2 regions of the Fictibacillus marinisediminis genome follow, and region 1 is predicted to be linked to the other one. Evidence: a T-box and tRNA genes for the amino acid it is inferred to sense, from the RefSeq annotation. Region 1 holds a T-box; the other holds one or more tRNA genes.
The links. The T-box of region 1 lies ahead of leuS (leucine--tRNA ligase). A T-box ahead of a tRNA ligase gene usually reads a tRNA of that ligase, here a tRNA-Leu.

Region 1 (15,798 bases):
ACGTCGGTTGGGTAATGAAGGCCTAGATACATACGCGAGATGCCAACAGACAATCCGAGCGGAAGCAGTAAGGTAAGCAATCCGGGATGGATGAAAGCGAGCGGGATGATGACCGAAAAGATCGCGGTCGTATGCCCTGAAGGGAAAGAATGGTCTTTCAGCGGATTACTGAAGGTCTTAGTACCCGGGATCATCAGATAAGGGCGTTTCCGGGGATAGCATTTCTTTGAAATCGCAACAGGAATATGGCTGAGAATAAGAGACAGGATTCCTGCAGCAGCAAATTTCTTCAGATCTGCAGGAATGGTAAGCAGGAGAAGCAGTGTAGTTAGAATGGTGCACGTTGCTCCGCCAATGTGTGTGATCACATTGAAATACTTATCCAGCAAACGGTGCTGCAGTCTGCCGTTCACCCATTTAAACACATCACATTCCTTTTCATAGATCCAGCCGGTTACTCTTGCCATGGAAGTCCTCCTTGCTTGATAACGATTTCCCTTTCAGATTACAAGAGGTTTATTGCCGCTGTTTAAAGGCAGTGTGAAGAAATTGTAAATAAATGAAAAAAACCGCCTGGATGAATTCAAGCGGTTTGCAGCTTCCGGTATAAATGAGGTTAAAAGAAAACCTTCTGATCACGCTCTTCTTTTAGAATTTCAACAGCTTCACGGAACCGCATAGAGTGGATGATCTCCCTTTCCCTCAAAAACCTCAGCCCGTCATTGAGGTCTGGATCATCCGACATGTCGATCAGCCATTGATACGTAGCACGTGCTTTTTCCTCTGCTGCAATGTCTTCGTACAGGTCAGCGATCGGATCTCCTTTGGCTTGAATATAAGCTGTAGTAAATGGCACACCGTCTGCATTATGATAAAAGAGCGCGCTGTCATGATTGGCATAGTGGGTATCGAGCCCTGCATCCTTCATCTGCTGGGGAGTGGCATCCTTTGTCAATTTATAGATCATCGTGGCAATCATCTCAAGATGGGCAAACTCCTCTGTTCCTATGTCGGTGAGCAAGCCGATGACCTTGTCAGGGATCGTATACCGCTGATTCAAATACCGTAATGCAGCAGCAAGCTCACCGTCTGCCCCCCCATATTGTTCAACCAAAAACTTAGCCAGCATCGGATTGCATGTGCTGACTTTAACGGGATATTGCAGCTTTTTTTCATAAATCCACATAGTTGCCCTCCCATGCTTTTACTTTTATACCTGCCACGGCCAAGGGCCTTTGTTCCAATCCCAGGGAGCACCTGAATAACTGTTTCCGTATTGCTGCATCGGCCCATATTTTGACTCAATGGCTTTCTTCAATTTTTTGCGTTCCTGGGCGTAATGATTGAACTGATGAATGCTGGCTGTGTCATTTGGATGGGTATCTAAATACAGGGTTAATTCAACAAGCACAAAATCAACCGCCTGTAATTCCTCGAGGAGCTGATAATACTCAGCTGGAAGGCCTGTTTCCATTCCTGATCAACTCCTTCTTTCATAAGGATTTTCATAGTAATCATAAAATGCCGGCCAAAGCGTTCCTTTTTTTAATGCTTCCTGTGGTGAGAACTGCGGCAGGTTATAGGGCTGGAATGTCATATATAAGTGAGGAGGAGTAGAATAATACTTTCTTCCGATCGGCTGGCATGGATCGAACCTGCTATGGAAAGGAACATAGGATTTTACATGTTTCAAAGGATTTCACCTCCGACAATCGTACTTTTACTAAATTATTTTCTAACGGTGGCGATTATGTGGATTTTATCAGGATAGAGCCTACAATTTAAATAAGAAAACATCTTATGGTATGATTTATCAAGAAAAGAAAAGTGATGAACGGAAAATAAAGAGGAAAGAAAGGGGAAGCCATGTACGAAGGAGTCCATCATGTCTCACTAGTAGTTACTGATTTGAAAAAAGCACTTTATTTTTATGAGGGAATCTTGGGTTTTTCAGCGAGCAAAGAGCGGCCTCAATTCGGCTTTCCAGGTGTTTGGTACGATTTTGGGGCAACACAGCTTCATTTGATCACAAACGTAAAAGGCAAGGCTTTGAGAGGAACAGATGAATTGGATAGCAGGGATGGCCATTTTGCCATCCGTGTTACAGATATTCCGAGACTGTTAAAAAAGCTGGACCACCATCAAATACCTTATTTAAATAAGCCGGATAATAAAACACCGTGGCATCAGGTTTATGTCAGTGATCCAGATGGAAATTTAATAGAATTTAACGGAGAGCGTCAGTCTGTTTCTGAAAGTGATTTATAATATTGCCCTTTTTCTTGGTATTCGCGGCGGATCCTGTCCATGTCGGCAATATCTTCTGCGTTCAGTTCCCGGATCACTTTGGCAGGACGGCCGAATGCAAGGGTGTTCGGCGGAATCTTTTTGCCCGGAGGTACGAGGCTGCCGGCTCCGATAAACGCTCCTTCACCGATTTCAGCGCCGTCAAGTACAAGAGATCCCATGCCGATCAGTGCGTTTTTTCGAATGATGCTGCTATGTAAGATCACGCTGTGCCCCACGGTTACTCCGTCTTCCAGAATAAGAGGCCGATTAGGGCTCTGGTGAAGAACAGAATTATCCTGAACATTGACGCTATTACCGATAATGGTAGGAGAAACATCTCCGCGTATCGACGAGTTAAACCAAATAGAGCTGTATTCACCGATCGTAACATCGCCTGTAATGGTTACATAATCCGCAATATAGGCAGTCTCTGAGATAACCGGGTGTTTGCCATTGTAAGGGTAGATCAAAATATCACATCCTATTTCGTATAAAATAATAAAAACAAAGCGCTTCAGCTTTTCAACCTATTCTATCAAATGAAAGTTTAATTGAAAATTATTTCGAGAAGGGGATGGGGTTATGTGGAAGTGGGAAACTAAGGACGAAGCTAAGGGTGTCGTCATTATGGTCCATGGCGCTGGAGAATACCATGGGCGCTATGAATGGGTGATTCAGCAATTTAATCTGGCTGGCTTTCACGTCCTGATGGGAGATCTTCCAGGACAGGGGACGACGACTCGCCGCAGGGGGCACATCGACTCGTTTGATGAATACATCACGGCCATTGAGACGTGGATTGGTGAAGCTGCTCACTACTACCTGCCCGTATTTCTCTTCGGCCACAGCATGGGCGGGCTTGCTTCGATCCGTGCGGTTACGGAAAGATCCTTTAATATCAAGGGCATCATTCTTTCGTCTCCATGTCTCGGACTCGCGAGCCAGCCGTCGAAGGGAATTGACACCTTGTCAAAAGTATTGAATAAAGTGGCGCCATCTGTTAAATTTGCTGCAAACATTGAACCTGTAAATAAAACAAGGAATGAGCAGGTATTGCTCCGGGATTCAACGGACACCCTTCTTGTAGACCGTGTATCTGTCAGATGGTACCGGGAGCTTGTGAATGCAATGAAGATGGCCAATACACATACCGGCCGGTTTCCAAACATTCCGCTGCTCGTCATTCAGGCAGGAGATGACCGGATCGTGGACAAACTGGCTGTCCGTGACTGGTTTAACCAGTTAGAACTGCACGACAAAATGTACAAAGAATATCCCGGACTGTATCATGAAGTACTGAATGAACCGGAAAGGGACGACGTGTTTAAATTTATTAAATCCTATTTGAATCTGCATTTTTGATTTTTTGATAATTGCTAGGGGTGGGAATTGAATGAGTGTACCGAATCAACCATGGGCATTAATGTATCGCATCTATCGCAATGTTCTGCCCGATGTTTCTCTCTTTCTTGAACAATGGCGTGAAAAAGCAGAATTGATTCCGAACGAAGAACTTAGAAAACAAGCATTGATGAGCATTGATACGAAGGAATTTCACTGCCAGGGAGGAGCGATTCTGGCCCTCCTGGCCGGAGATCAAAGAAAAAGAGTGATCGAATTTGTAGTGGCTTATCAGACGATCAGCGACTATCTGGATAATCTTTGTGACAGAAGCACATCGCTGGACCCGCTGGATTTTGAGGCTCTTCACGAATCCATGATTCATGCGCTTACACCGGGTGCAGAACGCAAAAATTATTATCGCATGAGGGATGATCAGAATGACGGGGATTATTTATGGAGCCTTGTTCAAACCTGCCAGACCATTCTTAGTGAAATACCGCATTACGATTCAATCTCAGATTCATTGCTTGATTTGGCTCACTATTATTGTGATCTGCAAATACATAAGCACGTGGTCATTGAAGAAAGAGTTCCGCGGCTGCAGGCTTGGTTCAGCAGCCATAAAGATTCTATCCCAGCGATGAGCTGGTATGAGTTCTCAGCTTGTACAGGTTCAACGCTCGGTATTTTTTGCCTCGTTTCGTATGCATCACAGGAAAGCCTTACGAAGGAACAAGTGAAAGTCATTAAGAACGGCTACTTTCCGTGGGTGCAAGGCCTTCATATTCTGCTCGACTATTTTGTGGATCAGGAAGAAGATAAAGAGGGCGGCGACCTTAATTTTTGCTCTTATTACGAAAACGGCAATCAGCTTCTTGAGCGGTTTGGGCATTTCGTCCAGCAAGCGGATAACAGCATTGACCGCCTGCCAGACCGCAAGTTTCATAAATTGATCAACCGTGGTCTATTAGGCATCTATCTGGCTGACCAAAAAGTCGACCGCCATCCGGGAATTAAAAAGACGGCAGGAAAAATCATGAGAATGGGCGGAAGCTATACTCTCTTTTTCTATATGAACCGAAGACTAATGCAAAGAGTAAGACCTTCCATCTAAAAAAGGAGCGGAAACTGCTGCGGCAGATTCCACTCCTTTTTATCTTTTCTCAATGGCGACAATAAAGGGAGGATCGTTCTTTTGGTTGATGAATCCGTACTGCAGGACATGAGCCATTTGCTGATCGAGGCCCTGAGCATATTCCATAACTGCGTCTCTTTCCGTTTTTCCTTCCGGGTGTCCGTGGTAGATCACCAATACAGCAAGGCCTCCCGGCGCCAGCAGATCAAAAAGCTGGTTAATGGCTTCGATGGTGGATTCACTCTGAGTTACAATTTCTTTATCTCCGCCAGGCAAATAGCCGAGATTAAAAACAGCACAGGCTATTTTTCCGTGAAACGAATCTGGGATATATGATTTCATATGATGATGTCCGGTGTTAAAAAGCGTTACATTATTTTCGGCCTCATGCTCCAGCAGACGTTTTCTAGTGTTTACAATCGCCTCTTCTTGTATATCAAAACCAAAAACATTGCCCTCTCTTCCGACGAGGCGGGAAAGGAATAATGTGTCATGGCCATTTCCGCATGTGGCGTCAATGACAGCACTGCCTTTTAGAACCGCACTTTCCAGCAATGTCCGTGCAAACGGAAGTATACCCTGGATCTTCATAGTGGTTGTACCGTTTCCTTTTTATAAAATTTCCCTTGAAAGCTGTCCCTGCGTTCCATTTCGGATTCAATGGCATTCAGTACTTTCCACTTGTTCATGCTCCACATCGGCCCAATCAGCAGATCAGGCGGTCCGTCACCAGTGAGACGGTGGATCATCATGTCAGGGGAAAGGATTTCGAGCTGGTCGCAAACGAGCCCGACATACGTATCAAAATCTAAAAATTCCAGCATTCCCTGGTCATATTGCTTTACCATCGGCGTTTTTTTCAACAAGTGCAGCAGATGGATCTTTATGCCCTGCACATCGAGCTTGGCGACTTCTTTCGCGGTCTCCATCATCATTTCAGGTGTTTCCAGGGGAAGCCCGTTAATAATGTGGGAGCATACACGAATATTATGCTTACGGAGCTTATTAACGCCATCAACATACGTTTGATAATCGTGTGCACGGTTAATAAGCAGAGCTGTCCGTTCATGGACCGTTTGCAGACCAAGCTCCACCCATAGATAGGTCCGTTCGTTCAGATCAGCGAGATATTCAACTGCATCATCAGGGAGACAATCCGGGCGGGTCGCGATCGCAAGGCCTACTACACCTTCCTGTTCCAAGACCGTCTCAAACATTTCGCGAAGTTTTTCAACCGGTGCGTATGTGTTGGAGAAGGCTTGAAAATACCCGAGATATTTCCCCTTTTTCCATTTGAGGTGCATGCGTTCTTTAACGGTGTTGAACTGGGTAATCAAGTCATCCCGCCGGTCTCCGGCAAAATCACCGGACCCGCTCTGAGAACAGAACGTACAGCCGCCATAAGCAGCTTTCCCGTCACGATTCGGGCAGTCAAACCCGCCATCCAGCGGAATCTTAATAATCTTCTCATTAAAATGGCTCCGCAGATGCTGATTCCATGTATAAAAACGTTTATCGCCATAATGGGCGGGAATAATCGATTGAGACATTGTGTCACTCCTTAGTTAGAAAAGCTGAAAGGGCCGTTTTGAGCTGAAATCCCGCATTCGGGCGCCTGAGCTATACCCAAGCCCCTTCTTACACACTACAAGCCATTTTAGCACGGGGGGAGCAAATCTCCAACAGGAAGAAAATGAGTGATTTTATGGGAAAAGGCGTATCTGCGGATTGTCACCGGGCATAAAAAGCTCTACAATACTTAGGGGTATTTCTTTCTTGTTAGGGGGGCTTTGATTGCCTAGACCGCTTTGGCTGCTGGTGATTGGAATGGTCCTGAATGTTACGGGAGCATCGTTTTTGTGGCCGGTGAATACCATTTATATCCATGAGCATCTTCACAAGTCATTGACAGTCGCCGGCATCGTGCTCATGTGTAACTCAGGAGCGGGGGTTCTCGGGAATCTTGCCGGGGGTATTGTGTTTGACCGTCTTGGGGGATACAGAGCCATACTCACTGGTGTATCTGTCACATTGGCAGCCCTGATTATGCTTGTTTTTTATCATGATTTTATGTTCTACGCTTCTCTCCTGGCTGTCATCGGTTTTGGCATGGGTATTACTTTTCCATCGATGTACGCGATGGCGGGAACCGTTTGGAAAGAAGGAGGAAGAAAAGCGTTTAACGCCATCTATGTCGCTCAGAACGTCGGTGTTGCTGCCGGTGCGGCATGCGGTGGGCTTGTCGCTTCCTATTCCTTTCAATGGTCTTTTGTCGGTAACGCATTGCTTTGTGCGCTGTTTTTCCTGCTCGTTCTGTTCGGGTATAAGGGTATCAGCAATAAAGCTTCCGAAATTGCACCAGAAACGATTTTAACGCAAGATTCTAAGATTAAGAACAAAACCATCTTTACCGGGCTTCTGATTTTGTGCGGCGGTTACTTGCTGGCCTGGATCAGCTATGTGCAATGGCAATCGACCATTGCCGTTTTTACGCAGGAGGCGGGGATAAGCCTGAAGCTTTACAGTCTGCTTTGGACAGTTAACGGAGCATTGATCGTATTGCTGCAGCCCGTGCTGGCCTACATATTAAAACACTGGATTACTTCAACAAAAACTCAAATTCTCGTAGGCTATCTTATTTTTATCGTTTCATTTGTAACGGTCAGCCGTGCCGAAGCATTCTCAGGTTTTATGGGAGCCATGGTCATTTTGACGATAGGTGAAATGTTCGTCTGGCCGGGTGTGCCGTCCATCGCCAATGATCTGGCTCCGGCAGGAAGGGTAGGTTTTTATCAGGGAATCGTCAACAGTACGGCAACGGCCGGGCGGATGATCGGCCCGTCTTTTGGCGGAATTCTTGCAGATGTGTGGGGAATGAAGTCTGTTTTCGGCGTGATTTTTGTTTTGTTTATGATCAGTATTGTGCTTACTCAAATCTATGACCGGAAGATTGCTGTTGGAGGCCTTTCACAGAAAAAGACAGGTTAGATAGGAGAGCTGAATGGAAAACTTCTTGGCTTTTAACTTACAAGAGATGCCTTTTGTCATTATTTCATTGGTTATTGCGTTTACGGTTCATGAATTTGCTCATGCTTATGCAGCGTATCTGTGCGGTGATTCTACGGCTAAAGACCAGGGCCGATTGACGCTTTCACCTGTTGCCCATCTTGATCCGATCGGTACGATCCTTTTATTGATCGCCGGTTTTGGCTGGGCTCGGCCAGTGCCTGTGGACCGCAGGAATTTTAAACGTCCTCATTTATATAGCATTCTCGTATCAATCGCGGGACCTCTGAGCAATATTTTAATTGCAATAATAGGAGTTATCATCTTTTATGCCCTCTTTTCAACCGGTGTAGTGGACAGTGTGCCGGAAAAGGGAGTCGACTTTATCGACAAGATGATCAACATGCTCGTTTATTTGAATGTTCTGCTGTTTGTGTTTAATTTATTGCCGATCCCGCCTTTGGATGGCTATCGTGTATTGGAAGACTTGGCACCTAACCGAATCAGGGCCAAGATGATTCAATATGAACATATTGGTGTGATCATTTTTTTGATCCTTATCATTACGCCGCTGGACAGATATACCATCTATCCGATTTTTAATACAATTGTTCCTTATGTGGCGAACTTGGTGGACAGCTTGATCCGGCCATTCTTTGAATCTGGTATATAACTAGGAAAAAAGGGCTAAGCTGAGTAGCAAGCAGACTTGACATTTGACGTTTGAATTCATACAATACAAGTTAAATATGGTAAATTACGATGATAAGGATCAGTAAAAAAGCAGAAGGATATAGAGAGTTGACGGACGGTGCAAGTCAACCCTGAACCTTTTTGAACTCACCTTGTAGTTGCAAAAGTGAAAAGAAAGCTTTAGCTTTTGCCGTACACCCGCGTTAAGGGACCAATGAGCGAGCGTGTTCTTTTGCGCTAATGTGGGTGGTACCGCGGCAGGTTATGATGACATAAACACAACCTTTCGTCCCTGAATGATTTAGGGGCGGAAGGTTTTTTATTTTGCCTTTAATTTGCTAAAGGATGAATGTAAGTGACAGGGAGGAAGAGAAAATATGCATTACGATCACAAAAAGATTGAGCCGAAATGGCAGCAGTACTGGGAAAAGAATAAAACGTTCAAAACGGAAGAGGAATACTCCAAGAAGAAATTCTATGCACTGGATATGTTTCCTTACCCGTCTGGAGCCGGTCTTCACGTAGGACATCCGGAAGGTTACACAGCAACGGACATCCTTTCCCGAATGAAACGCATGCAGGATTATAACGTGCTACACCCAATGGGATGGGATGCGTTCGGTCTTCCGGCTGAGCAATATGCGCTTGATACCGGTAATGACCCTGCCGAGTTTACTGAAAAGAACATCAATACATTCCGCCGCCAGATCAAAGAGCTAGGCTTCTCTTATGACTGGGACCGTGAAGTAAACACAACTGATCCGGAATACTACAAATGGACACAGTGGATTTTCATCCAGCTGTATAAAAAAGGATTGGCCTATGTTGATGAAGTGCCTGTTAACTGGTGTGAAGCGCTTGGCACAGTACTTGCCAATGAAGAAGTCATCGACGGCAAGAGCGAGCGGGGCGGCCATCCCGTCGTCCGTAAGCCGATGAGACAGTGGATGCTGAAAATTACGGCTTATGCGGACCGTTTGCTTGAAGATTTGGAAGAGCTGGATTGGCCTGAAAGCTTGAAAGAGATGCAAAGAAACTGGATCGGCCGTTCAGAAGGTGCGGAAGTTCATTTTGGAATTGACGGACATGACAAACAGGTAACGGTGTTTACGACTCGTCCGGATACGCTTTTTGGGGCGACGTACCTTGTCCTTGCTCCTGAGCACTCTTATGTGAATGAAATTACAACAGAAGAGCAGAGTGAAGCAGTAGAACAATATAAGAATGATGTAGCAACCAAATCCGATCTTGAGCGTACAGAGCTGGCCAAAGAAAAAACCGGTGTGTTCACAGGCGCATATGCCGTTAATCCGGTAAACGGCAAGAAGGTGCCAATCTGGATCGCTGATTATGTACTTGCCACCTATGGTACAGGTGCGATCATGGCCGTTCCTGGGCATGATGAGCGTGACCATGAATTTGCTGTGAAATTTGACCTTCCGATTATCGAAGTCGTAGAAGGCGGAGACGTACAGACAGCTGCCTACGCAGGAGACGGCAAACATGTTAATTCAGATTTCTTGAACGGTCTTGAAAAAGAAGAAGCCATTGAGAAAATGAACAGCTGGCTTGTAGAGAATCACAAGGGTGAAAAGAAAATCACTTTCCGTTTGCGTGACTGGCTGTTCTCCCGCCAGCGTTATTGGGGAGAACCAATCCCGATCATCCTTTGGGAAGATGGAACAATGACACACGTCCCAGAAGAAGAGCTTCCGCTGCGCTTGCCAATCGTCAAAGAGATCAAGCCGTCCGGCACAGGTGAATCCCCTTTAGCTAACGTAGAAGACTGGGTGAATGTCGTTGATCCGGAAACCGGCTTGAAAGGACGCCGTGAAACGAATACCATGCCGCAATGGGCAGGAAGCTGCTGGTACTATCTAAGGTACATCGATCCTAAAAACAGTGAAGCTTTGGCAGATCCAGAGAAAATCAAGCACTGGCTGCCGGTGGACATCTATATCGGCGGTGCAGAGCATGCGGTACTTCACTTGCTGTACGCGCGATTCTGGCATAAGGTTCTTTACGATCTAGGCGTAGTTTCCACAAAAGAGCCGTTTCAGCGGTTGTTCAACCAGGGAATGATTCTTGGTGAAAACAATGAAAAAATGAGTAAATCCAAAGGCAATGTGGTTAACCCGGATGAAATCGTAGCTTCCCACGGAGCAGATACTCTGCGTATGTATGAAATGTTCATGGGACCGCTAGATGCATCCATCGCATGGAGTACGACCGGCTTGGATGGATCCCGCAGATTCCTTGACCGTGTATGGCGTCTGCTTGTTGCAGATAACGGTGAGCTTAACACGTCCATTCAAGATCAGCATGGTACAGATTCCTTTGAACGTGTATATCATCAAACGGTGAAAAAGATCACCGAAGATTTTGAGGGGCTTCGCTTTAACACAGGAATCTCTCAATTGATGGTATTCGTTAACGAAGCCAATAAGCAAAACGTACTTCCTAAGTATGCTGCTGAAGGGTTTGTGAAGCTGCTTTCCCCGATCGCTCCGCATATTGCTGAGGAGTTATGGGAAAAGCTAGGGCACAGCGGGTCTATCGCATACGAAGCTTGGCCGGTGTGGGACGAAGCGAAACTAGTGGAAAAAGAAGTGGAAATCGTTGTACAGATCAACGGTAAAGTAAAAGCCAAGCTTAGCGTACCGGCTGATATAACGAGAGAAGACATGGAGCAGGCAGCGATGGATAGCGATGCGGTCCAAAGCAGCATCGAAGGCAAAACGGTACGTAAAGTGATTGCGGTTCCTGGCAAGCTCGTGAACATCGTAGCCAATTAATAAAAGACTTTGACAGAGGTGAATATAATGGAAGATCAAATCAAAACGATCACTCCCGAAGAAGTAAAAAGCAAGCTGAAAAAGGGTGAAACAATTTCTCTCATTGATGTTCGTGAGGATGAAGAAGTCGCTGAAGGAAAAATTTCCGAGGCGAAGCATATCAAAATGATGGAAGTTCCAAATCGTTTAGACGAGATCAACAAAGACGAGGAGCATATCCTCATCTGCCGCTCAGGAAAAAGAAGCGAGAATGTAGCTCATTTTTTACAGGAAAACGGTTATAAAGTGAAGAACATGGTTGGCGGTATGATGGCCTATGGCAAGGATTCAGAATAACTTTAGTTAAGACATAAAAGAACCGGCTGCTATTGAGCAGCCGGTTTTTTTCATGCAGTTTTACTTTTTACATAAATTACCTTTATTTTTTCTTCAATAAACTTAACGAATGAGCCGATATAAGAATATAACGACTCTGGAGGATAGACATGCATAAACAAAACCTACACTATTTTTTCATACTTCTATTCGCAGCCCGCATGTTTATTGAACAAACTGGCTATTTGCAAAACAATCTGGCTGACCTTTTATTTGATGCAGTGTTTGCTCTTATTCTCATATTTATGTATTTCCGGGTTGCTAACAAACATAAGCAGAACAGCGCTTTTCTTGAAAAAGAAATTGAAGAGCACAAGTCCACGATGGATGAGCTTAGAAAAAGCCGGGAAAGGCTTCAGGATATTTTTGATACGATTGATGTTGCCATCTGGTCACATAATCTTAAACAGAACAAACTGATGATCACCCCGGGAATTGAAAAACTTTATGGATACAGCTTGGATACGTTCATTCAAGATGTTGAGCTTTGGAAGAAAGTCATTCATCCTGAAGATTATCCAATCATTGAAAAGAGAGCGAAGAAGATAGCACGCGGAGAAACGGTGACCAGCGAGTACCGTATTACGAGGCCAAACGGAGAAATACGATGGATCCAGGACCGTGGGATTCCAATCCTTGACGAATCTGGTGAACTGGTTGACTTCAGTTCAATTCTTTATGATATCACCAACCGAAAACAAGCAGAGAGCACGATTGACCACATGGCTTATCATGATGATTTGACTGGATTACCGAACAGGCACAGGTTTCAGGAAGTGCTGGAACAGAAAATGTTTGAAGCAGACATCAGCAAAAGCAGGATCGCTGTGATGTTTGTTGATTTAGACCGTTTCAAAATAATAAATGATACGCTCGGCCACCGCTTTGGTGACTTATTGCTTCAACAGGTTTCCTTTCAGCTGAAAAATCTTGTCCGCCCTACGGACCACGTGTTTCGCCGAGGCGGAGATGAATTTATTCTATTGATTGAAAATACGGACGAAGCGGAAGTGAAACAGCTTTCTTTGCGTATTTTGAATCAGTTTAAAAAGCCCATCCTGATCAGAGGTCATGAGATTTTCACTACGCTTAGCCTTGGTATCTCCTTTTATCCGGGACATGGACTTGATGTGGACGAACTCATCAAAAATGCTGACACTGCCATGTACGATGCAAAAGAAAAAGGTAGGGATAATTATCAATTTTTCAATGCTTCTCTTAACGAATCAATGAGGGTGAAGATGCATCTGGAGAATGGCCTTCGCAAAGCCGTTCATCGTCAAGAGTTTACCCTTTGTTACCAGCCCTTAATTTACCTGCCGACGGGGCGGATAATTGGTACAGAGGCGTTAATCCGCTGGGAACACCCGGAATTCGGCAACATTCCGCCATCTGATTTTATTCCGGTGGCTGAAGATACAGGGCTGATCATTCCCATTGGTGATTGGGTGATAGAAGAAGCATGCCGGCAAAATAAAGTTTGGCAGAACGAAGGGCATGAAAAACTGAGCATCGCTGTGAATATTTCGGTGAAACAGCTGGAGGATCCGGGGTTTCCTGACAGGATAAAAAAGATTCTTGCTTCTTTTGATATGGACCCTTCTTTTCTTGAACTGGAGATCACAGAAGGGATGATGCAAGACTTTGATTCTTCCATTCCTAATATCAAAAGACTGAAAGATCTAGGTTTGAAAATATCCATCGATGATTTTGGAACCGGCTATTCCTCATTAAGCTACTTAAAGGTACTTCCGATCGACACTTTGAAAATCGATAAATCATTTTTGGATGATAGCCTCGAAAGCTTTCGGGGGCAAGCGCTTGTCAAAACGATTATTGATATGGGAATCAACTTACAGTTTAATGTGATCGCAGAGGGTATAGAAGATCGGATGCAGGTGGAATTTCTGCTTTCTCAAGGCTGTTTGATCGGGCAAGGATATTTTTACAGCGAGCCGTTATCTCCGACAAAATGCGAAGAATTCTTCCAGAAACACTTATCACCAAGGTGAATATAAGATAAATTTCATTTTTCCTTGTCGACAAAACGGAGATCACTCTTCAAAACTAGTGGAGTTTTTACAAAGGATTCGACTTAAGTGATAGGGAAAACATACCCAGGAGGTGCTGGAGTATGCTGAAAATAAAGTTGTTTGATGAAGAACATGAAGCTGACCTGGAAGAAGCGGTTAACGGCTTTTTGGAGAACCTCCATGAATCGAACATCAAAGATATCAAGTATCAGGTTTCGATCAGTGACAGTTTAAGGGAGGAAGAGGAACCTACCATATACTCCTATTCTATAATGGTTATTTATATTGAATAAAAAAAGGGAACTCCCTCGGCATGAGCTGAGGAGGTCCCTTTTCTTAATGTATTGCAGCATTCGTACCTGCCAAATGTCCGGTTACGAAGGCAACCGTTATGTTATAGCCGCCAGTATAGCCATGCAGATCTAAAACTTCTCCGCAGAAATAAAGTCCTTCTTTCATTTTTGAGGCCATGCTCTTTGGTTCAATTTCCTTGATGGAAACACCGCCGCCTGTTACGAACGCTTTCTCGATGGAAAGTGTACCGTTCACTTCAAATGAAAATCGTTTAAGCATTGAGACGAACTGGCGCAGGCTTTGTTTGTTAAGGTGTTCACTCGTCACATCAAGCGATATGTTCGCTTTCTCCAATAAGAACAGCAAATATCGTTCTGGCAGAAAGCCTTTCAGAACATTTTTTATCGCTTTTTTCGGATCTTCTTTTAAGAGGCTATTTACGGATTGAAACAGTTCTTCTTCTTTTTGATCCGGAAAAGAATCAATGGACATCGTTATCGATTTGGTTTCAAACTTCTTCAGTGCTTTTACAACATACTGGCTTGATCGCAGGGCAGCAGGTCCGGATATTCCGAAATGCGTGAAGATCATGTCCCCTCTATGAGATTTGATCAGCTTTCCCTTCGGATTCCAAACGGAAAGCTCTGCCTGGCGGAGAGAAATACCCTGCAGTGTTTTGGATTTAACATAAGGTTCCGAAGAGGTGATCGGAACCTCTGTAGGATACAGCTCTGTAATGGTGTGCCCTGCTTTTTTTGCCCAGGCATAGCCGTCTCCTGTTGAGCCGGTATGAGGGACCGATTTTCCTCCGACTGCAATAATGACAGCTTTCGCAGGAATGACGGTACCGTTTTTTAGAACAACTTCTTTTACATGATCGTCTGTGTAATTGACGGTTTCTACTGGGGTGTTTGTCCAGATTTTTACGTTCAGTGATTCAATTTTCTTTAAGAGTGCAGCCACAACATCGCCGGCCTTGTTGCTGACAGGGAACATCCTCCCGTTGTCTTCTTCTTTCAGAGCGATACCAAGCCCTTCAAAAAAAGAGATGATGTCTTCATTGTTAAAGATTGAAAACGCACTGTATAAAAAACGCCCGTTGCCGGGGATATGTTTAATAATTTCATCAATCGGGAGCCGATTCGTTACATTGCACCGGCCTCCTCCTGAAATAGCAAGCTTTCTGCCAAGCTTGTCTCCTTTATCAATGAGCAGCACGCGGCTGCCCTTTGATGCTGCAGCGACCGAGGCCATCAAACCGGAAGGGCCTCCTCCAATAACCACTACATCATATTTCATGTATGCACCTGCTTCCTTTTATTACAACCAAAAAGATACCATAAATTTTGTGAAATGAAAAACTCTGTCTCTGCAGAGTGCTTATGTTACAATACTAATGTTGTTCAAGAAGACCAAATTAAAGTATGCTTATTTGCAGCACTAAATAGTAGGAGATGGATTCATGTCTCGGTTATTGCGAGGAACGTTAATTTTAACTGCAGCAACATTCTTTTCAAAATTTATCGGATTGATTTATATTGTTCCGTTTAATGCTCTTGTGGGAACAAAAGGTCTTGCACTATACGGATACGCTTATAATCCTTACACGATTCTTCTAAGTATCGCAACGATGGGCGTACCGCTGGCCGTTTCAAAGTTTGTATCAAAATATAACGCTCTCGGCGATTACGCCACAGGCCGGAAGCTGCTGAAATCTGGATTGTTCATCATGACGTTGACCGGCTTTGCCGCATTTCTTGTCCTTTATTTCATCGCTCCCGTGTTATCGTCAAACATCCTTGGAAAACATGGCGGGAACGGAAATACTGTAGAT
Region 2 (15,798 bases), 2.9 Mb from region 1:
CTGCAATCGCCGTTTTACCAACACCCGGCTCACCGATGAGGACTGGGTTGTTCTTTGTTCTGCGGCTCAGTACCTCAATGACCCTTTGAATCTCTTTTGAACGGCCGATGACTGGATCAAGACTTCCATCCTTAGCAATCGCCGTCAGATCTCTTGCAAGGCTGTCAAGTGTCGGTGTGTTCGCATTCGTAGAAGAACCCCGGTGATTGGATGATGCCTCATTGCTTCCAAGAAGCTGAAGCACCTGCTGGCGCGCTTTATTCAAGCTCACTCCGAGATTATTCAGTACACGGGCTGCCACTCCTTCACCTTCACGGATCAGTCCCAGGAGGATGTGCTCCGTGCCCACGTATGAGTGTCCCAATTTACGGGCTTCATCCATGGATAGTTCAATAACCTTTTTTGCTCTTGGAGTGTAATGGATGGTTTGCACGGATTCCTGGCCGCGTCCAATTAAGGTTTCTACTTCTTTTTGGATCTTTTCAGGTCCAAGACCAAGAACGTGAAGCGCCTTAGCGGCAATTCCTTCACCCTCACGGATCAAGCCAAGCAGAATGTGCTCGGTGCCAACATTATTATGGCCTAAACGGATTGCTTCTTCCTGTGCCAGCGCAAGTACCTTTTGAGCTCGTTCTGTAAATCGACCAAACATCATAATCATTCACACTCCCATTCAAATTTTAAGCTTCTTCAAGTTTGATTCTTTCCCTTATTAGCGTTGCCCTACGGATATCACGCTCATCAGGATTCAACATTTCATTGGCATATTGCTGCAAAAAGCCCGGTTGTGTAAGTATCATTAATTCATTTAATATGGATCGGGAAATTCCTTCAACAATCCCAAGGTCTATTCCCAGCCTGACGTCGGATAGGCACTGTGCAGCTTCCTTCGATTGGATGATCCGGCTGTTCGCCAGAACTCCATACGACCTGAAGATCCGGTCTTCAAGCTGGATTTTTAAACCGTCCTGCAGAGTTTTTCTTGCAGTTCTCTCTTGCTGAATAAGCTGAAGGACCACACCCCGCAAATCCTCCACAATATCTTCTTCTGATTTTCCAAGGGTTATCTGGTTGGAGATTTGAAAAACATTGCCCTGAGCTTCCGTTCCTTCCCCATATATCCCACGGACTACGAGACCCAGCTGGTTGATGGCCGGTATAATACGGCTGATTTGTTTCGTTAAGACCAGAGCTGGCAGATGCATCATAACGGAAGCACGCAATCCTGTTCCAACATTCGTCGGGCAGCTGGTCAAGTAGCCTCGTTCCTCATCAAACGCATAATCCACCTTTTGTTCGATCCAGTCATCCAATTCAGCTGCGAGGGTTAAAGCCTCATTCAGCTGGAAACCCGAAAAAAGGCACTGGATCCGGAGATGGTCTTCTTCATTGACCATGATGCTCACAGACTCATCATGATTAAGCATCACTGCACCAAACTTTGATTGTTCTGCAAGATGAGGGCTGATTAAGTGCTTCTCTACCAATACCCTTTTTGCGAGAGATTTTAGCTGGTCGAGATGAAGAATTTCAAACTCTCCGAAATTCCCGCAGCTTTTTTCCTTACAAGCCCCCGCTAATGTCTGAATAACAGCCTCAGATTCCTCCTTGGAAGCCAGATCTGGAAAATTATACTTTTCGAGATTTCGGGCCAGCCGGATTCTGCTGCTTAACACAATATCTGAATCAGGTCCTTCTTTTTTCATCCAGGGACTGATAGCTTCACTTATAAAATGTTCAAGTGACATGCTCTATTCCCCCTTTTCCCGGTGCTTTTGCTTTTCCAAAAGCCGAATTTGATCACGGGTCTCTGCCGCTTTCTCAAATTCCTCATTTAAGATATACTGCTGCATCGCTTGCTTTAATTTTTCCAATTCGCGTTTTTCTTGAAGCCCGCTGCCAATCCGTTTCGGAATTTTCCCGGCATGTCTTGTATTCCCGCCATGCACCCTCTTTAAAATAGGGTCCAGCTTCGAATCAAAAACTTCGTAGCAATGGCTGCAGCCAAATCTGCCGGATTTGGCAAACTGATTGTAGGTCATGCCGCACTGAGGGCAAGCGAGGACCGACTGTTGAGAAAGTCCTGAAGAAGCCGTTCCCGAAATGGAAGGATCTCCATAAAGCAATCCAGAGAGCAGCTGATGAATAGAGAAAGTATTCGACCCCGGAAGGAATTCTCCTTTTTCTTTTGCACAATGCTCACAAATATGGAATTCTGTTTTCTTGCCGTTTACAATCTTCGTAAAGTGTAAAGTGGCAGGCCGCTCATGACATTCCTGGCAGAACATTTTTTTCCCCTCCCTATTAATAAATGTGATACATCGTTATCTGGTTCTAAATTTTAATGTCCGAATCATTGCTTTTAATAATTCGGCTCGTAGCTGATCACGTTCAGGAAGGTCTAACACGTGTAAAACAGAGCGATCTGTCACGCTTAGCATAATCCTCGCCTCGCGTTCGGATACGATCTGCTCATCAAGCAACCGCAAAATAACATTCTCCGCGTTTCCTTGTGAAATACGATCATTGATAAGAAGCAGCAGCTGATCAATAAGGTCGACGTAATTCTCTGTTTTGACTTTAATGATTCGAATGTATCCCCCGCCGCCCCGTTTACTCTCTACAACAAAGCCTTTTTCCACCGTAAAACGGGTGTTGATAACATAATTAATTTGGGAAGGGACACACTGGAACTTTTCAGCAATATCCGTACGCTTGATTTCAATGAACGTCTCATTTGATCCCGCGATGACCTGCTTTAAATATGCTTCAATGATGTCTGAGATGTTTTTCAACCTGCTCCCCTCCCCTCTGACTTTGACTATCTTTGACTATACAATCATATTATAGACGCTTTTTCAGGGTTTATGCAACTAATGTATACTTTTCGCATGATTGGGGGACTATCTGTTTCTATCACAGTATTACCCGATATTTTTGGGATTAATCGTAACAATTGAGGACTTTTCTGTGTCGAAAACAAACAACACTTTACAGAGCCTGGGCTCAAGGAAGTTTTAGATTTCAAAAGTTTTGTGCGGTTTTTAGGTTTTGTTGAAAAAGGGACTAATGAGAGCGATTGGAGGGCTGCGGGCGAAATAAGAGTGATCCAGACGGTCTGCCTTGGGTGATTTGGGAGTGTTACTTGCGGGTTTGTACGGTTTACATCCGGCTTTGGCCTTTTTACGTGCGACTTTGAAGGTTTTACATGCGGGAATGGAGACTTTACGTGCGACTTTTCACCCTTTACATGCCAAACCCATCATTGTCATAAAAAAGAACAGACAAAAAAGCACCGCTGGATAATCCAACAGTGCTTCATTCGTGCCCGGCAACGTCCTACTTATACAGGGGCAAGCCCCCAACTACCATCGGCGCTTAAGAGTAAACTTCCGTGTTCGGTATGGGAAAGGATGTGACCTCTTCGCTATAGCTAACCACCGAATTTCCTTTGCTCCGAGCACGCCCTAAGCAGCGAGATGCAGACCACCTCATTTGGTTGATCCCTCGATGGTTTAATGAAAAATAGAACAAGTAATTAGCTTGTATAGGCTTCATTCTTTCGTATTCTCTTTGAAAATCATCTTTTTGCGGCTAATGGATAAGGTTTTGAAGGTTCTACTTTGTTGGTTCGGGATCGTTACTTGCGGATTTGGTGGGATTACTTGCGGCGTTGGCTTGTTTACTTGCGGTTCGGCAGCGTTTACTTGCGATTTCACAGCCGTTACTTGCGATTCGACAAGATTTACTTGCATATCACGTCATTTTCATACTTATGGGTTGATCCCTCGATGGTTTTATGAAATATAGAACAAGTAATTAGTTTGTATTGGCTTTATTCTTTCGTGTTTTGTGGCTAATGGATAAGGTTTGAAGGTTCTACTTTGTTGATTCGGGATCGTTACTTGCGGGTTTGTACGGTTTACATGCGGCTTCGGCCCTTTTACGTGCGACTTTGAAGGGATTACATGCGGGAATGGAGACTTTACGTGCGACTTTTCACCCTTTACATGCCAAACCCATCATTGTCATAAAAAAGAACAGACAAAAAAGCACTGCTGGAATCTTTCCAGCAGTGCTTCGTTCGTGCCCGGCAACGTCCTACTCTTACAGGGGGAAGCCCCCAACTACCATCGGCGCTGAAGAGCTTAACTTCCGTGTTCGGTATGGGAACGGGTGTGACCTCTTCGCTATCGCCACCAGACATATTTTGAGGTATATTCCCTCAAAACTAGATAACTTCTTCATCCAAACTTCTGATTATTTTAAGGATAAGCCCTCGACCGATTAGTATCTGTCAGCTCCACGTGTCACCACGCTTCCACACCAGACCTATCAACCTCATCATCTCTAAGGGGTCTTACTCACTTAACGTGATGGGAAATCTCATCTTGAGGGGGGCTTCATGCTTAGATGCTTTCAGCACTTATCCCGTCCACACGTAGCTACCCAGCTATGCCCCTGGCGGAACAACTGGTACACCAGCGGTGTGTCCATCCCGGTCCTCTCGTACTAAGGACAGCTCCTCTCAAATTTCCTGCGCCCGCGACGGATAGGGACCGAACTGTCTCACGACGTTCTGAACCCAGCTCGCGTACCGCTTTAATGGGCGAACAGCCCAACCCTTGGGACCTACTTCAGCCCCAGGATGCGATGAGCCGACATCGAGGTGCCAAACCTCCCCGTCGATGTGGACTCTTGGGGGAGATAAGCCTGTTATCCCCAGGGTAGCTTTTATCCGTTGAGCGATGGCCCTTCCATGCGGAACCACCGGATCACTAAGCCCGACTTTCGTCCCTGCTCGACTTGTAGGTCTCGCAGTCAAGCTCCCTTGTGCCTTTACACTCTGCGAATGATTTCCAACCATTCTGAGGGAACCTTTGGGCGCCTCCGTTACAATTTAGGAGGCGACCGCCCCAGTCAAACTGCCCACCTGACACTGTCTCCGAACCGGATCACGGTTCCAGGTTAGAATTTCAATACAGTCAGGGTAGTATCCCACCGACGCCTCCATCGAAGCTGGCGCTCCGACTTCTCAGGCTCCTACCTATCCTGTACAAACTGTACCAAAATCCAATATCAAGCTGCAGTAAAGCTCCATGGGGTCTTTCCGTCCTGTCGCGGGTAACCTGCATCTTCACAGGTACTATAATTTCACCGGGTCTCTCGTTGAGACAGTATCCAAGTCGTTACACCTTTCGTGCGGGTCGGAACTTACCCGACAAGGAATTTCGCTACCTTAGGACCGTTATAGTTACGGCCGCCGTTTACTGGGGCTTCAATTCAGAGCTTCTCCCGTAAGGGATAACCCCTCCTCTTAACCTTCCAGCACCGGGCAGGTGTCAGCCCCTATACTTCGCCTTGCGGCTTCGCAGAGACCTGTGTTTTTGCTAAACAGTCGCTTGGATCTATTCACTGCGGCTCTCTCGGGCGTTAACCCTATCAGAGCACCCCTTCTCCCGAAGTTACGGGGTCATTTTGCCGAGTTCCTTAACGAGAGTTCTCCCGATCATCTTAGGATTCTCTCCTCGCCTACCTGTGTCGGTTTGCGGTACGGGCACCTCTTTCCTCACTAGAGGCTTTTCTTGGCAGTGTAGGATCAGGGACTTCGGTACTGTAATTTCCCTCGCCGTCACAGCTCAGCCTTCACGATTGCGGGATTTGCCTCACAATCAGCCTAACTGCTTAGACGCGCATTTCCAATCGCGCGCTCTCCCTACCTTCCTGCGTCCCCCCGTCGTTCAAACGGAAAGGAGGTGGTACAGGAATTTCAACCTGTTGGCCATCGCCTACGCCTTTCGGCCTCGGCTTAGGTCCCGACTAACCCTGAGCGGACGAGCCTTCCTCAGGAAACCTTAGGCTTTCGATGGACAAGATTCTCACTTGTCTTTCGCTACTCATACCGGCATTCTCACTTCAAAGCGCTCCACCAGTCCTTCCGGTCTGACTTCACTGCACTTCGAACGCTCCCCTACCACTGTACCTTACGGTACAATCCATAGCTTCGGTGATACGTTTAGCCCCGGTACATTTTCGGCGCAGAGTCACTCGACCAGTGAGCTATTACGCACTCTTTAAATGGTGGCTGCTTCTAAGCCAACATCCTGGTTGTCTGGGCAACTCCACATCCTTTCCCACTTAACGTATACTTTGGGACCTTAGCTGATGGTCTGGGCTGTTTCCCTCTTGACTACGGATCTTATCACTCGCAGTCTGACTCCCGCGGATAAGTCTCTGGCATTCGGAGTTTGACTGAATTCGGTAACCCTGTGGGGGCCCCTAGTCCAATCAGTGCTCTACCTCCAGGACTCTAGCCGCGAGGCTAGCCCTAAAGCTATTTCGGGGAGAACCAGCTATCTCCGTGTTCGATTGGCATTTCACCCCTACCCACACCTCATCCCCGCACTTTTCAACGTGCGTGGGTTCGGGCCTCCATTCAGTGTTACCTGAACTTCACCCTGGACATGGGTAGATCACACGGTTTCGGGTCTACGACAACGTACTATGGCGCCCTATTCAGACTCGCTTTCGCTGCGGCTCCGCCTTATCAGCTTAACCTTGCACGTTATCGTAACTCGCCGGTTCATTCTACAAAAGGCACGCTGTCACCCGTTAATGGGCTCCAACTACTTGTAGGCACACGGTTTCAGGATCTCTTTCACTCCCCTTCCGGGGTGCTTTTCACCTTTCCCTCACGGTACTGGTTCACTATCGGTCACTAGGGAGTATTTAGCCTTGGGAGATGGTCCTCCCGGATTCCGACGGGGTTTCACGTGTCCCGCCGTACTCAGGATCCACTCAGGAGGGAACGAAGTTTCAACTACAGGGCTGTTACCTTCTTTGGCTGGCCTTTCCAGACCGCTTCATCTACCCCGTTCCTTTGTAACTCCATGTTGAGTGTCCTACAACCCCAGAGGGCAAGCCCTCTGGTTTGGGCTGATTCCGTTTCGCTCGCCGCTACTCAGGAAATCGCATTTGCTTTCTCTTCCTCCGGGTACTTAGATGTTTCAGTTCCCCGGGTCTGCCTTCTCATATCCTATGTATTCAGATATGGATACCATCCCATTACGGATGGTGGGTTCCCCCATTCGGAAATCCCCGGATCAATGCTTACTTACAGCTCCCCGAGGCATATCGGTGTTCGTCCCGTCCTTCTTCGGCTCCTAGTGCCAAGGCATCCACCGTGCGCCCTTTCTAGCTTAACCTTTAACCGAATCAGCTTTTCAGCTGAATCGTTTCACATGATCGTTAGATCATGGGTCTTGCATAATCAGCGCACAACTAATGAATTAGTTGGCTTTGTTTGGATGTTTCGTTATCTAGTTTTCAAGGAACATGGCTACAACGCTGTGTAACCTTCTGTGTTACATGCACCGAGTAATCGCAGGTGCATATCGGCGTTGTCTTCAAGAGACAACTTTCATATTATACCGACTAAAAAAGAAAATATCAACTATATTTTCTAGTGGTGGAGCCTAGCGGGATCGAACCGCTGACCTCCTGCGTGCAAGGCAGGCGCTCTCCCAGCTGAGCTAAGGCCCCATCTTGTCTGTATGAAAATGTTATGGTGGGCCTAAATGGACTCGAACCATCGACCTCACGCTTATCAGGCGTGCGCTCTAACCAGCTGAGCTATAGGCCCATGCACCATATTATAGATGAGAGAAGTTCTCTCAAAACCAAACAAAAGCTCAGGTAAGTTCATGAGGCATCTAAGTGCACTCATGTCTCCATAGAAAGGAGGTGATCCAGCCGCACCTTCCGATACGGCTACCTTGTTACGACTTCACCCCAATCATCTGTCCCACCTTCGGCGGCTGGCTCCTAAAAGGTTACCCCACCGACTTCGGGTGTTACAAACTCTCGTGGTGTGACGGGCGGTGTGTACAAGGCCCGGGAACGTATTCACCGCGGCATGCTGATCCGCGATTACTAGCAATTCCGGCTTCATGTAGGCGAGTTGCAGCCTACAATCCGAACTGAGAGTGGCTTTTTGGGATTGGCTCGGCCTCGCGGCTTTGCAACCCTTTGTACCACCCATTGTAGCACGTGTGTAGCCCAGGTCATAAGGGGCATGATGATTTGACGTCATCCCCACCTTCCTCCGGTTTGTCACCGGCAGTCACCTTAGAGTGCCCAACTGAATGCTGGCAACTAAGGTCAAGGGTTGCGCTCGTTGCGGGACTTAACCCAACATCTCACGACACGAGCTGACGACAACCATGCACCACCTGTCACTCTGTCCCCCGAAGGGGAAAGTCCTATCTCTAGGATGGTCAGAGGATGTCAAGACCTGGTAAGGTTCTTCGCGTTGCTTCGAATTAAACCACATGCTCCACTGCTTGTGCGGGCCCCCGTCAATTCCTTTGAGTTTCAACCTTGCGGTCGTACTCCCCAGGCGGAGTGCTTAATGTGTTAACGTCAGCACTGAGGGTGGAACCCCCCAACACCTAGCACTCATCGTTTACGGCGTGGACTACCAGGGTATCTAATCCTGTTTGCTCCCCACGCTTTCGCGCCTCAGCGTCAGTTACAGGCCAAAAAGCCGCCTTCGCCACTGGTGTTCCTCCACATCTCTACGCATTTCACCGCTACACGTGGAATTCCACTTTTCTCTCCTGCACTCAAGTTCCCCAGTTTCCAATGACCCTCCACGGTTGAGCCGTGGGCTTTCACATCAGACTTAAAGAACCGCCTGCGCGCGCTTTACGCCCAATAATTCCGGATAACGCTTGCCACCTACGTATTACCGCGGCTGCTGGCACGTAGTTAGCCGTGGCTTTCTGGTCAGGTACCGTCAAGGTACCGGCAGTTACTCCGGTACTTGTTCTTCTCTGACAACAGAGCTTTACGACCCGAAGGCCTTCATCGCTCACGCGGCGTTGCTCGGTCAGACTTTCGTCCATTGCCGAAGATTCCCTACTGCTGCCTCCCGTAGGAGTCTGGGCCGTGTCTCAGTCCCAGTGTGGCCGATCACCCTCTCAGGTCGGCTACGCATCGTCGCCTTGGTGAGCCGTTACCTCACCAACTAGCTAATGCGCCGCGGGCCCATCTGTAAGCGTCAGCACAAGGCCGACTTTCAAAAAAGAAACAGGCGTTTCTCTTTATCATCCGGTATTAGCTTCGGTTTCCCGAAGTTATCCCCGTCTTACAGGCAGGTTACCCACGTGTTACTCACCCGTCCGCCGCTAACCTCAGAGAGCAAGCTCTCTTTGGTTCGCTCGACTTGCATGTATTAGGCACGCCGCCAGCGTTCATCCTGAGCCAGGATCAAACTCTCCAATAAAGTGTTTGATATAGCTCTTAAAGTTTAAAAATTGATGGGATTGTAAAATCCCTGACTTACCTGGCTTTTGTTTGGTTTTCAAAGAACTAATGCGCTGCTTCGAACAGCAACTTTCATATCATACCCATTAAAAAAGAAAATGTCAACACATTTTCGAAATGGTGGAGCCTAGCGGGATCGAACCGCTGACCTCCTGCGTGCAAGGCAGGCGCTCTCCCAGCTGAGCTAAGGCCCCTTAACAAAGATGGTCGGGAAGACAGGATTTGAACCTGCGACCCCCTGGTCCCAAACCAGGTGCTCTACCAAGCTGAGCCACTTCCCGATATGGCGCGCCCTGAGAGATTCGAACTCCCGACCTTTTGATTCGTAGTCAAACACTCTATCCAGCTGAGCTAAGGGCGCATATAAATTTAATTGGTGCCGAGGGCCGGACTCGAACCGGCACGGTAGTCACCTACCGCAGGATTTTAAGTCCTGTGTGTCTGCCAATTCCACCACCCCGGCAGGCAGAAAAAAATGGAGCGGAAGACGGGATTCGAACCCGCGACCCCAACCTTGGCAAGGTTGTATTCTACCACTGAACTACTTCCGCATCCGTATGGTGCGGGTGAAGGGACTCGAACCCCCACGTCATAAGACACTAGATCCTAAGTCTAGCGCGTCTGCCAATTCCGCCACACCCGCATATAAAATTTTTGAAAATGGTGAGCCATGAAGGACTCGAACCTTCGACCCTCTGATTAAAAGTCAGATGCTCTACCAACTGAGCTAATGGCTCTTGAAAGTGGTGCCGGCTAGAGGACTTGAACCCCCAACCTACTGATTACAAGTCAGTTGCTCTACCAATTGAGCTAAACCGGCGAAATAATGGTGGAGGATGACGGGTTCGAACCGCCGACCCCCTGCTTGTAAGGCAGGTGCTCTCCCAGCTGAGCTAATCCTCCATATGTATATGCCTGGCAACGTCCTACTCTTACAGGGGGAAGCCCCCAACTACCATCGGCGCTGAAGAGCTTAACTTCCGTGTTCGGTATGGGAACGGGTGTGACCTCTTCGCTATCGCCACCAGACATATTTTGAGGTATATTCCCTCAAAACTAGATAACTTCTTCATCCAAACTTCTGATTATTTTAAGGATAAGCCCTCGACCGATTAGTATCTGTCAGCTCCACGTGTCACCACGCTTCCACACCAGACCTATCAACCTCATCATCTCTAAGGGGTCTTACTCACTTAACGTGATGGGAAATCTCATCTTGAGGGGGGCTTCATGCTTAGATGCTTTCAGCACTTATCCCGTCCACACGTAGCTACCCAGCTATGCCCCTGGCGGAACAACTGGTACACCAGCGGTGTGTCCATCCCGGTCCTCTCGTACTAAGGACAGCTCCTCTCAAATTTCCTGCGCCCGCGACGGATAGGGACCGAACTGTCTCACGACGTTCTGAACCCAGCTCGCGTACCGCTTTAATGGGCGAACAGCCCAACCCTTGGGACCTACTTCAGCCCCAGGATGCGATGAGCCGACATCGAGGTGCCAAACCTCCCCGTCGATGTGGACTCTTGGGGGAGATAAGCCTGTTATCCCCAGGGTAGCTTTTATCCGTTGAGCGATGGCCCTTCCATGCGGAACCACCGGATCACTAAGCCCGACTTTCGTCCCTGCTCGACTTGTAGGTCTCGCAGTCAAGCTCCCTTGTGCCTTTACACTCTGCGAATGATTTCCAACCATTCTGAGGGAACCTTTGGGCGCCTCCGTTACAATTTAGGAGGCGACCGCCCCAGTCAAACTGCCCACCTGACACTGTCTCCGAACCGGATCACGGTTCCAGGTTAGAATTTCAATACAGTCAGGGTAGTATCCCACCGACGCCTCCATCGAAGCTGGCGCTCCGACTTCTCAGGCTCCTACCTATCCTGTACAAACTGTACCAAAATCCAATATCAAGCTGCAGTAAAGCTCCATGGGGTCTTTCCGTCCTGTCGCGGGTAACCTGCATCTTCACAGGTACTATAATTTCACCGGGTCTCTCGTTGAGACAGTATCCAAGTCGTTACACCTTTCGTGCGGGTCGGAACTTACCCGACAAGGAATTTCGCTACCTTAGGACCGTTATAGTTACGGCCGCCGTTTACTGGGGCTTCAATTCAGAGCTTCTCCCGTAAGGGATAACCCCTCCTCTTAACCTTCCAGCACCGGGCAGGTGTCAGCCCCTATACTTCGCCTTGCGGCTTCGCAGAGACCTGTGTTTTTGCTAAACAGTCGCTTGGATCTATTCACTGCGGCTCTCTCGGGCGTTAACCCTATCAGAGCACCCCTTCTCCCGAAGTTACGGGGTCATTTTGCCGAGTTCCTTAACGAGAGTTCTCCCGATCATCTTAGGATTCTCTCCTCGCCTACCTGTGTCGGTTTGCGGTACGGGCACCTCTTTCCTCACTAGAGGCTTTTCTTGGCAGTGTAGGATCAGGGACTTCGGTACTGTAATTTCCCTCGCCGTCACAGCTCAGCCTTCACGATTGCGGGATTTGCCTCACAATCAGCCTAACTGCTTAGACGCGCATTTCCAATCGCGCGCTCTCCCTACCTTCCTGCGTCCCCCCGTCGTTCAAACGGAAAGGAGGTGGTACAGGAATTTCAACCTGTTGGCCATCGCCTACGCCTTTCGGCCTCGGCTTAGGTCCCGACTAACCCTGAGCGGACGAGCCTTCCTCAGGAAACCTTAGGCTTTCGATGGACAAGATTCTCACTTGTCTTTCGCTACTCATACCGGCATTCTCACTTCAAAGCGCTCCACCAGTCCTTCCGGTCTGACTTCACTGCACTTCGAACGCTCCCCTACCACTGTACCTTACGGTACAATCCATAGCTTCGGTGATACGTTTAGCCCCGGTACATTTTCGGCGCAGAGTCACTCGACCAGTGAGCTATTACGCACTCTTTAAATGGTGGCTGCTTCTAAGCCAACATCCTGGTTGTCTGGGCAACTCCACATCCTTTCCCACTTAACGTATACTTTGGGACCTTAGCTGATGGTCTGGGCTGTTTCCCTCTTGACTACGGATCTTATCACTCGCAGTCTGACTCCCGCGGATAAGTCTCTGGCATTCGGAGTTTGACTGAATTCGGTAACCCTGTGGGGGCCCCTAGTCCAATCAGTGCTCTACCTCCAGGACTCTAGCCGCGAGGCTAGCCCTAAAGCTATTTCGGGGAGAACCAGCTATCTCCGTGTTCGATTGGCATTTCACCCCTACCCACACCTCATCCCCGCACTTTTCAACGTGCGTGGGTTCGGGCCTCCATTCAGTGTTACCTGAACTTCACCCTGGACATGGGTAGATCACACGGTTTCGGGTCTACGACAACGTACTATGGCGCCCTATTCAGACTCGCTTTCGCTGCGGCTCCGCCTTATCAGCTTAACCTTGCACGTTATCGTAACTCGCCGGTTCATTCTACAAAAGGCACGCTGTCACCCGTTAATGGGCTCCAACTACTTGTAGGCACACGGTTTCAGGATCTCTTTCACTCCCCTTCCGGGGTGCTTTTCACCTTTCCCTCACGGTACTGGTTCACTATCGGTCACTAGGGAGTATTTAGCCTTGGGAGATGGTCCTCCCGGATTCCGACGGGGTTTCACGTGTCCCGCCGTACTCAGGATCCACTCAGGAGGGAACGAAGTTTCAACTACAGGGCTGTTACCTTCTTTGGCTGGCCTTTCCAGACCGCTTCATCTACCCCGTTCCTTTGTAACTCCATGTTGAGTGTCCTACAACCCCAGAGGGCAAGCCCTCTGGTTTGGGCTGATTCCGTTTCGCTCGCCGCTACTCAGGAAATCGCATTTGCTTTCTCTTCCTCCGGGTACTTAGATGTTTCAGTTCCCCGGGTCTGCCTTCTCATATCCTATGTATTCAGATATGGATACCATCCCATTACGGATGGTGGGTTCCCCCATTCGGAAATCCCCGGATCAATGCTTACTTACAGCTCCCCGAGGCATATCGGTGTTCGTCCCGTCCTTCTTCGGCTCCTAGTGCCAAGGCATCCACCGTGCGCCCTTTCTAGCTTAACCTTTATCGACGATTGATCAGCTTCCAATCTCTTCGTCAGCTTTGTTCTTCCGGTGCTCATGTAGGCGAACTACACTCCGCTCCTCCAGAACTTCGCTTCCTCGATCTTGTCGCTGCTGAATCGTCTTAATTGTTACTAAATCAGCGCACAACTAATGAATTAGTTGGCTTTGTTTGGATGTTTCGTTATCTAGTTTTCAAGGAACATGGTCCGTGCGCGCAAAAAAATGCGTCACATAACCTCTATTGTTTGAAAGAAACGATGTTCTTTCAAAACCAAACAAAAGCTCAGGTAAGTTCATGAGGCATCTAAGTGCGCTCATGTCTCCATAGAAAGGAGGTGATCCAGCCGCACCTTCCGATACGGCTACCTTGTTACGACTTCACCCCAATCATCTGTCCCACCTTCGGCGGCTGGCTCCTAAAAGGTTGCCCCACCGACTTCGGGTGTTACAAACTCTCGTGGTGTGACGGGCGGTGTGTACAAGGCCCGGGAACGTATTCACCGCGGCATGCTGATCCGCGATTACTAGCAATTCCGGCTTCATGTAGGCGAGTTGCAGCCTACAATCCGAACTGAGAGTGGCTTTTTGGGATTGGCTCGGCCTCGCGGCTTTGCAACCCTTTGTACCACCCATTGTAGCACGTGTGTAGCCCAGGTCATAAGGGGCATGATGATTTGACGTCATCCCCACCTTCCTCCGGTTTGTCACCGGCAGTCACCTTAGAGTGCCCAACTGAATGCTGGCAACTAAGGTCAAGGGTTGCGCTCGTTGCGGGACTTAACCCAACATCTCACGACACGAGCTGACGACAACCATGCACCACCTGTCACTCTGTCCCCCGAAGGGGAAAGTCCTATCTCTAGGATGGTCAGAGGATGTCAAGACCTGGTAAGGTTCTTCGCGTTGCTTCGAATTAAACCACATGCTCCACTGCTTGTGCGGGCCCCCGTCAATTCCTTTGAGTTTCAACCTTGCGGTCGTACTCCCCAGGCGGAGTGCTTAATGTGTTAACGTCAGCACTGAGGGTGGAACCCCCCAACACCTAGCACTCATCGTTTACGGCGTGGACTACCAGGGTATCTAATCCTGTTTGCTCCCCACGCTTTCGCGCCTCAGCGTCAGTTACAGGCCAAAAAGCCGCCTTCGCCACTGGTGTTCCTCCACATCTCTACGCATTTCACCGCTACACGTGGAATTCCACTTTTCTCTCCTGCACTCAAGTTCCCCAGTTTCCAATGACCCTCCACGGTTGAGCCGTGGGCTTTCACATCAGACTTAAAGAACCGCCTGCGCGCGCTTTACGCCCAATAATTCCGGATAACGCTTGCCACCTACGTATTACCGCGGCTGCTGGCACGTAGTTAGCCGTGGCTTTCTGGTCAGGTACCGTCAAGGTACCGGCAGTTACTCCGGTACTTGTTCTTCTCTGACAACAGAGCTTTACGACCCGAAGGCCTTCATCGCTCACGCGGCGTTGCTCGGTCAGACTTTCGTCCATTGCCGAAGATTCCCTACTGCTGCCTCCCGTAGGAGTCTGGGCCGTGTCTCAGTCCCAGTGTGGCCGATCACCCTCTCAGGTCGGCTACGCATCGTCGCCTTGGTGAGCCGTTACCTCACCAACTAGCTAATGCGCCGCGGGCCCATCTGTAAGCGTCAGCACAAGGCCGACTTTCAAAAAAGAAACAGGCGTTTCTCTTTATCATCCGGTATTAGCTTCGGTTTCCCGAAGTTATCCCCGTCTTACAGGCAGGTTACCCACGTGTTACTCACCCGTCCGCCGCTAACCTCAGAGAGCAAGCTCTCTTTGGTTCGCTCGACTTGCATGTATTAGGCACGCCGCCAGCGTTCATCCTGAGCCAGGATCAAACTCTCCAATAAAGTGTTTGATATAGCTCTTAAAGTTTAAAAATTGATGGGATTGTAAAATCCCTGACTTACCTGGCTTTTGTTTGGTTTTCAAAGAACATTTTGTATCAAACTTCAACTATTAAGCTGTCGTTTGCCGTCGCTCATTGGCGACTTTATTATATTACCATGCTGTCATCAGCCTGTCAACATTCTTTTTAAAAAGTTTTTATCAAGTTTGTTGAACTCATAAGCTTTGCAGCGACAGGTAATAATATACCACCTATTTAAACACCTTGCAATACTATTTAAGAAAAAAGTTTCAATTTCGTGTAAAAACATATAAAACCGCCTGCACACTGCATGCAGGCGGCGTTAAATTCTTTTGTTATTACTTGTCGGTATGGCGCATTTGCGGGAATAACAGTACATCACGGATTGAAGGTGAGTCTGTCAAAAGCATGATAAGGCGATCGATTCCGATCCCCAGGCCGCCAGTAGGAGGCATACCGTACTCAAGCGCTTCTACAAAGTCCTCATCCATCATGTGAGCCTCATCGTTCCCTTGGTCACGCTCTTTGAGCTGTGCTTCA

Region 2: it has a tRNA-Leu gene. The T-box ahead of leuS (leucine--tRNA ligase) is inferred to sense a tRNA for this amino acid. The anticodon was not compared.

The regions. Positions count from the first base shown of each region.
Region 1 covers NZ_JAIWJX010000002.1:3,039,999-3,055,796, reverse strand. Annotated here, with positions in the region: gene LCY76_RS16225 (phosphatase PAP2 family protein) at 1-467, opposite strand, end outside; gene LCY76_RS16220 (manganese catalase family protein) at 617-1,186, opposite strand; gene LCY76_RS16215 (spore coat protein CotJB) at 1,211-1,474, opposite strand; gene LCY76_RS16210 (spore coat associated protein CotJA) at 1,481-1,693, opposite strand; gene LCY76_RS16205 (VOC family protein) at 1,867-2,268, shown strand; gene LCY76_RS16200 (gamma carbonic anhydrase) at 2,241-2,759, opposite strand; gene LCY76_RS16195 (alpha/beta hydrolase) at 2,872-3,651, shown strand; gene LCY76_RS16190 (tetraprenyl-beta-curcumene synthase family protein) at 3,683-4,747, shown strand; gene mnmM (tRNA 5-(aminomethyl)-2-thiouridylate-methyltransferase MnmM) at 4,787-5,359, opposite strand; gene mnmL (tRNA modification radical SAM protein MnmL/YtqA) at 5,356-6,318, opposite strand; gene LCY76_RS16175 (MDR family MFS transporter) at 6,563-7,756, shown strand; gene LCY76_RS16170 (site-2 protease family protein) at 7,770-8,447, shown strand; T-box leader at 8,528-8,764, shown strand; gene leuS (leucine--tRNA ligase) at 8,845-11,262, shown strand; gene LCY76_RS16160 (rhodanese-like domain-containing protein) at 11,290-11,598, shown strand; gene LCY76_RS16155 (putative bifunctional diguanylate cyclase/phosphodiesterase) at 11,748-13,649, shown strand; gene LCY76_RS16150 (sporulation protein Cse60) at 13,772-13,963, shown strand; gene LCY76_RS16145 (BaiN/RdsA family NAD(P)/FAD-dependent oxidoreductase) at 14,007-15,263, opposite strand; gene LCY76_RS16140 (putative polysaccharide biosynthesis protein) at 15,427-15,798, shown strand, end outside.
Region 2 covers NZ_JAIWJX010000002.1:90,196-105,993, reverse strand. Annotated here, with positions in the region: gene clpC (ATP-dependent Clp protease ATP-binding subunit) at 1-655, opposite strand, end outside; gene mcsB (protein-arginine kinase McsB) at 681-1,748, opposite strand; gene mcsA (protein-arginine kinase activator protein McsA) at 1,752-2,288, opposite strand; gene LCY76_RS00620 (CtsR family transcriptional regulator) at 2,325-2,795, opposite strand; rRNA gene rrf (5S ribosomal RNA) at 3,327-3,445, opposite strand; rRNA gene rrf (5S ribosomal RNA) at 4,089-4,204, opposite strand; rRNA gene LCY76_RS00605 (23S ribosomal RNA) at 4,268-7,205, opposite strand; tRNA gene LCY76_RS00600 (tRNA-Ala) at 7,467-7,542, opposite strand; tRNA gene LCY76_RS00595 (tRNA-Ile) at 7,566-7,642, opposite strand; rRNA gene LCY76_RS00590 (16S ribosomal RNA) at 7,737-9,286, opposite strand; tRNA gene LCY76_RS00585 (tRNA-Ala) at 9,446-9,521, opposite strand; tRNA gene LCY76_RS00580 (tRNA-Pro) at 9,532-9,608, opposite strand; tRNA gene LCY76_RS00575 (tRNA-Arg) at 9,612-9,688, opposite strand; tRNA gene LCY76_RS00570 (tRNA-Leu) at 9,702-9,790, opposite strand; tRNA gene LCY76_RS00565 (tRNA-Gly) at 9,804-9,878, opposite strand; tRNA gene LCY76_RS00560 (tRNA-Leu) at 9,886-9,970, opposite strand; tRNA gene LCY76_RS00555 (tRNA-Lys) at 9,989-10,064, opposite strand; tRNA gene LCY76_RS00550 (tRNA-Thr) at 10,072-10,147, opposite strand; tRNA gene LCY76_RS00545 (tRNA-Val) at 10,155-10,230, opposite strand; rRNA gene rrf (5S ribosomal RNA) at 10,241-10,356, opposite strand; rRNA gene LCY76_RS00535 (23S ribosomal RNA) at 10,420-13,357, opposite strand; rRNA gene LCY76_RS00530 (16S ribosomal RNA) at 13,689-15,238, opposite strand; gene lysS (lysine--tRNA ligase) at 15,597-15,798, opposite strand, start outside.